DNA from 2 places in the Clostridium sp. FP1 genome. Region 2 is predicted to be linked to the other one. Evidence: a T-box and tRNA genes for the amino acid it is inferred to sense, from the RefSeq annotation. Region 2 holds a T-box; the other holds one or more tRNA genes.

Region 1 (3,425 bases), 4.1 Mb from region 2:
GAACGGCTCAAAACAGAAGCAATTTCCATTACTAAACTAAGTCTTATGTTTCTATTAGTGAATAATTCACTATCATCACTTGAATCTACTATACCTATTAATGAAACATTACCTACTTTAGGAAGTGTTTTCCCTACACCTTTACCAGGATGAATTGGATAATTTCTAGCTTGGATTTCACCGATATTCGATATGTCTCCTAAACATGCATCTACACCTATTATAGTGCAATTTGGGTGCAGTGCATTTATTTTAGATAATTTACTATCGATGTTTAAGGCGTGGATTGGGTTATCTATAGTGCCATATACAGGTAGTGGGAAGGAGCTATCTTTTAAAAATGTACCCACGAGTGGGCCGAGACAATCACCTATACATCTATCAGTACCTATGCAAACAACTAAAGTGTTTTGGTCAATATAGTCTTTTAGAAAGTTAGAAATTGTATAGTATGCTAAAGGGTCTTTATAATGGGTTTTAGCTTTACTCAAGAAATATACCTCCTTGTATTGCGCTGTGAATAAATTATTTTCCTACCAATAATTTATATGAAAAAATTTTGTGTATTATTATGAAAAAAGAATAAAAAAGCGATAAATTGGAAAATAATCTATATATATTAATTATTTGAGGTGGTATTAACATGAAGAAAAAAAATTTATTCTTTGTTATTATATTTTCTACTGTTGTAAGCGTATTTAATATGGTGTATTACAGTAGCGTTGTAATTAAGGCAAAGTATTATGAAGAAAACAACCTAAGAAAACAGGTAGTAGCTGAATGTAAAAAGGTTTATATCTGCCCCAAAAATATAAACAATAACCAGGGTAAAGTGGTGAAAGAAGCTGAGGAAGAATATTCTAATGTAAAAAAAAAATTAGGAAAAGAGGATTTGGCTAAGAAGGAATTAAGCGATGAAGAAAAAGGTAGTGATAATTTGAGTATAAATTCACTAAGTCAAGATATCGAAAAAAAATCGGATGAAAATATGCTCAATGACGTATATTCACTTGGGAAAGAGGATAGTCTAGAAGAATTAAATTATAATATTAAGAAGCAGGCACAATCAGTATTTAAAGTGTCAACAGGCAAAATACAAGAAAATTTAACAACTTCTGATAAGATAAAATTACTATATGTAAGCCTTCAGCTAGGCAAAGAGAATTATAAAAAAATGGAAGAATATTTATATGCAGTGGATGCCGAGGAAGGAGTTCTTAAAGCCCTTAAGTTATTAAAAGACGATTTATCAAAAAAAGAATATGGAAAAGTGAGAAAAATAGCTGGAAAGTTTATAGATATGGATGCGGCAGAAAGACTAAAATAAATTATATTGTAGTAATTGGTATAAGAAAGAGTTATCTTTTTTTATTGCGAATAATAAGTTGTATTAATGCTTAAAATAGAGTAAATATGCGAATGTTATAGCAATGTAGAGAAGGAATCGCTATTTCGAAGAAAATGAGCTTGAAATTAAATGATTATAGTTATATAATAATTCTTGTCGACAGGGTAAAGATACAAAAACAAAATATGCTGGCATGGCTCAACGGTAGAGCAGCTGACTTGTAATCAGCAGGTTGTAGGTTCAATTCCTATTGCCAGCTCCAAAAGTGGAGGAGTTCCCGAGTGGCCAAAGGGGGCAGACTGTAAATCTGTTACGTAATGTTTCGATGGTTCGAATCCGTCCTCCTCCACCATTTTCATTAGCTTTATAATAAATTATGGGAGCATAGCTCAGCTGGGAGAGCATCTGCCTTACAAGCAGAGGGTCACAGGTTCGAACCCTGTTGTTCCCACCATAATAATCTTTTTAAAAATAAAATGTATGCTGGCATGGCTCAACGGTAGAGCAGCTGACTTGTAATCAGCAGGTTGTAGGTTCAATTCCTATTGCCAGCTCCATATATGGAGGAGTTCCCGAGTGGCCAAAGGGGGCAGACTGTAAATCTGTTACGTAATGTTTCGATGGTTCGAATCCGTCCTCCTCCACCAAAAGACATCTGTAGATGTCTTTTTTTATTTATTTAATTTTAAAGTAAATAGGAATTGTTGACACTGAAAAGCTTATATGGTATTATAATTAAAACTTAATATTGATAACTCTTATCAAGAGAGGTGGAGGGAAAAAGGCCCTATGAAACCCGGCAACCGGTCAATGTACCATGGTGCCAATTCCTGTAGATTTATTCTGCGAGATAAGAAGGATGGTTAAAACACCTCTTCTTATAATTAGAAGGGGTTTTATTTTTTTAAAAACAAAATTTTTCCGTATTAGAAAGGAGAATTATAATGAAAAGACTATTTACATCAGAATCAGTTACAGAAGGACATCCAGATAAAATTTGTGACCAAATCTCAGATGCTATACTTGATGCTATTTTAGAGCAAGATCCTTATGCTAGAGTTGCTTGTGAAACCGCAGTTACTACAGGGATGGTTTTAGTTATGGGGGAGATAACAACTAGTTGTTATGTAGATGTTCCTAAGGTTGTTAGAAATACTATTGAAGGTATAGGATATACTAGAGCAAAATATGGATTTGATGCTAGTACTTGTGCGGTTCTAACATCTATTGGAGAACAGTCAGCAGATATAGCTTTGGGAGTTAACGAAGGATTAGAGTCTAAGAAAGGCACTCAGGATAAGATAGACTCCACAGGCGCTGGAGATCAAGGTATGATGTTTGGATTTGCAACTAATGAAACGCCGGAATACATGCCACTTCCAATTGCTATGGCTCATAGACTGGCAAGAAGATTAAGTGAAGTAAGAAAGAATGGTAAGCTTAACTATCTAAGACCAGACGGAAAGACTCAAGTTACTGTAGAGTATGAAGATAATAAGCCAGTAAGAATAGATACTATTGTTATTTCAACTCAACATGGAGAAGAGGCAACTCATGATCAAATTGAAAGTGATTTAATAGAACAAGTAATAAAGCCTATAGTTCCAAGTGAATTATTAGACGAAAACACTAAGTATTATATAAATCCTACAGGTAGATTTGTAATTGGAGGACCGCAAGGAGACTCTGGTTTAACAGGAAGAAAAATAATAGTAGATACTTATGGCGGATACGCAAGACATGGCGGCGGCGCATTCTCTGGTAAAGACCCAACAAAGGTTGATAGATCTGCTGCATATGCTGCAAGATGGGTTGCTAAAAACTTAGTAGCAGCAGGAGTTTCAGATAAATTAGAGATTCAGTTAGCTTATGCTATAGGTGTAGCTAAACCCGTATCTATAGAAGTTGAAACTTTTGGAACTGGAAAAATTGAAGACGATAAAATTGTTGAAATAATCGGAAAAGTATTCGATTTAAGACCAGCTGTTATTATAAGAGAATTAGACCTTAGAAAACCTATTTATAAACAGACAGCAGCTTATGGACATTTTGGAAGAAATGATTTGGACCTTTCCTG
Region 2 (3,425 bases):
TATATATGATGGTGGTCAGAAGCCTTATCAATTAAGAGAAAATGGTGCCTTTTACATTAGGCGTGGTTCTACAACAGATACCATGAGAAAGGACGAATTAATCTCTTGTTTACAAGAAAATCTAAGTTTAAATATTGAAACTATGCCTATTATAAATAGTGATATCAATAGTTTGGATTTTAATATAATCAATAAATACTTTTTAAATAAGGGAATTGTAGTAACTGATGACAATAGATTAGAGTTTATGGATAATACAGGAATAACCTTTATTGAAAGGGATTATAACAAGAGAGTTGTTACACTAGGTGGCTTATTGGTGTTTTCAGGAGTTAATAGTATTTATCTACCTCATAATATGATTAAGATAGTAAACAAGGTAAATAATAAGGTTGATGAGGTTATAATTGTGCAGGGAAGTCTATTATATATGCTAGATAGGGTAGAAGAACTGTTCAAAAATATATTCCCTTTAAAGTATCCTATAGCTTCCGTACATGAAGCTGTAAAAAATGCAATACTTTTTAGGGACTATACTATGTTCTATAAGGAAATAGAAATAGCAATAAATTATAACAGCGTTAGCGTAATTAGTCCTGGTAATTTATTATTTTCAAATAAAATTAATGCTCATAATTATTCAAAAAGAAATATGTGGATATACGATAAGTTAATAGCCTTAGATGATAGAAAAAGATTCATAAAATCTGGAAAAGGATTTGCAAGAATTAAGAAAGCTTTTGTAAAATATGGTAAAGTAATATTTGTGGATTCAAAAGATGATAATAGTTTCAAGGTAATTTTTCCAGGAATTAAAAATTTTATTTAATAAGTATAATATTGCAAAAATATTCTGAATAATATATAATGAGTGTAACTATATTGCGTACAGTGTAGACCTGTTTAATAATTATCTGGTTATGTTAGATAAAATAGGAGGCGGTTAACATGATTCATGTATTTTGCGGTAGAAAAGGTTCAGGTAAAACTAAAGCTTTGATTAAACTTGCCAATGAAAAGGTTCATGAGGTTAAGGGGAACATAGTGTATATTGATGATGATACTAAAGCTGTTTTGCAATTAAACAGCAAAATGAGATTTGTAGCTACAAATGAGTTTAATTTAAAAAATAATAATGATTTTTATGGTTTTTTGTGCGGTATGCTCTCAAAAGATTACGATATTGATACCATTTTTGTTGATGGCGTATTTAATATTGTTGATGATAAACTTGAGCATACGGCACAATTGTTTTCTAAAATGGATTCTTTAGCTAAAAGGTATAATGTAGATTTTTATGTAAATGTTAGTTGTGAATATAAAACCCCACCAGAATTTTTAAAGGGTTATATCGCGTAAGCATTCAACGACATTTCAGAAGGAAGTCTCCCACTTCTATAAGTGGGGGTCACATACTACAACAAAAATAAAACTTCAGTGGGGGGATAACAATTGAGAATTGTTATCTGCTCCAGAGGTCTACAAGGGGGTAAATCTCCTTCTGAAGTCGTTAATTACAGCTCCGCAGGAGATGATTGAATTGATTTTTAGTGTAATGCAGGACTAAAAACCCTGCATTTATTGTAAATAGAGCAAATGGTTGAAAATCAGCGTATATAGCAAGTAAATAGATGTAGGTAGAGAAAATAACCAATTAGTAAGCTTGATATACTTTAAATATACCTATACAATTAACAGAATAAAAGTTTATATTTAAAAGGCTATGAAGGAAAAAAGTAACTGTAGGAATTATTAAGAGAGCTAGTGGTAGGTGTGAACTAGTTAATGAATATAGTGAAATACATTCTGGAGCTTTAAGCTGAAATAAAGTCGTTAATGAGCAGCTTCGAAGATGATAAGCAGCTGTGAAGATGATGTTTAAAGTAAGCTGAGACGGACTTACCTTACGTTATAAGGCATGAGCGGATTGTTAAATCAATTTGGGTGGTACCACGGAATTATTTCGTCCCTTTCATAGGGGCGTTTTTTTATTTCCCAAAAATAATAGAGCATTAAAAATAAGGAGGAATAATTTATGTCAAATGTATATGATACACTATACGAGCGAGGATACATCAAACAACTTACTCATGAGGAGGAAATAAGGAAAATACTAGATACGGGAAAGGTAACATTTTATATAGGTTTTGACCCTACGGCAGATAGTCTACATATTGGCCATTTTATTGCTATGATGTTTATGGCACATATGCAAAGGGCAGGCCATAGGCCTATAGCCTTAGTTGGCGGTGGGACTGCAATGATAGGTGATCCGTCAGGAAAAACAGATATGAGAAAAATGCTTACAAAAGAAGAAATTGATTATAATATATCATGCATAAAATCGCAGCTTTCAAAACTTATAGACTTTAGTGATGGTAAAGCAATACTGGAAAACAATGCAGATTGGCTACTAAACTTAAACTATGTAGAATTTATAAGAGATATAGGAGTACATTTTTCAGTAAACAGGATGTTAACTGCTGAATGCTTTAAACAGAGATTAGAAAAAGGACTATCTTTCCTTGAGTTTAATTATATGCTTATGCAGGGATATGACTTTTTAGTCTTAAATCAAAAATATGGATGCACTATGCAATTAGGTGGAGATGATCAATGGTCTAACATAATTGCTGGTATGGAACTAATAAGAAGAAAAGAAAGTAAATCTTCATATGGAATGACATGTGCATTGCTTACTAACAGTGAAGGCAAAAAGATGGGAAAAACAGAAAATGGTGCACTATGGCTTGATGCAGATAAAACGTCACCTTATGATTTTTATCAATACTGGAGAAATGTAGCAGACTCAGATGTGAAGCAATGCTTATCCTTACTTACATTTGTACCAATGGAGGAAGTTAGACAATTAAGTGCTTTAAAAGATGAAAAGATTAATGAAGCTAAAAAAGTTTTAGCTTTTGAGGTTACAAAACTTATTCATGGAGAAGAAGAAGCTATCAAGGCTCAGACCGCAGCAGAAGCATTGTTTGGTGGTGGAGCTAACATGAGTACCGTGCCTAAAGTATCTATACCCTTAGATATGAAGAGTGTGGGACTCATGGATATATTAGTGTACACTAAAGTAGTACCATCAAAAGCAGAAGCTAGAAGGCTTATTGAACAGGGCGGGTTAACTGTTAATGGCAGAAAAATTGAAGATAAAAATGAAACACTTTTAGACTCAGATTTTAAGGATGCTAGTGTACTTATAAAAAAAGGAAAGAAAAAATACTATTCCTTAATTATAGAATAATAAAGTTTAAAAAAACAAAGCTGAAGCTAATATTTTAGCTTTGTTTTTTTAGTAACATTTATTTTATGGGTATTGTTAACAATTATTTAATACTTTCAGTTAAAAATAGATAATTATTGACTTCCCCCTTTAAAAAAAAGTGTTTCATACGATAATTAAATGTTAATAA

The links. A T-box is a leader RNA that pairs with one kind of tRNA and senses whether it is charged. The one in region 2 lies ahead of tyrS (tyrosine--tRNA ligase), so its partner is inferred to be a tRNA-Tyr.
Region 1: it has a tRNA-Tyr gene. The T-box ahead of tyrS (tyrosine--tRNA ligase) is inferred to sense a tRNA for this amino acid. The anticodon was not compared.

What each region holds. Positions count from the first base shown of each region.
Region 1 covers NZ_JAAMNJ020000001.1:370,776-374,200, forward strand. Annotated here, with positions in the region: gene yyaC (spore protease YyaC) at 1-491, opposite strand, end outside; gene G9F70_RS01765 (hypothetical protein) at 644-1,327, shown strand; tRNA gene G9F70_RS01770 (tRNA-Thr) at 1,536-1,610, shown strand; tRNA gene G9F70_RS01775 (tRNA-Tyr) at 1,616-1,700, shown strand; tRNA gene G9F70_RS01780 (tRNA-Val) at 1,727-1,802, shown strand; tRNA gene G9F70_RS01785 (tRNA-Thr) at 1,831-1,905, shown strand; tRNA gene G9F70_RS01790 (tRNA-Tyr) at 1,911-1,995, shown strand; SAM riboswitch class I at 2,104-2,205, shown strand; gene metK (methionine adenosyltransferase) at 2,293-3,425, shown strand, end outside.
Region 2 covers NZ_JAAMNJ020000001.1:4,487,843-4,491,267, reverse strand. Annotated here, with positions in the region: gene G9F70_RS21375 (helix-turn-helix domain-containing protein) at 1-829, shown strand, start outside; gene G9F70_RS21370 (ATP-binding protein) at 949-1,359, shown strand; T-box leader at 1,715-1,974, shown strand; gene tyrS (tyrosine--tRNA ligase) at 2,036-3,256, shown strand.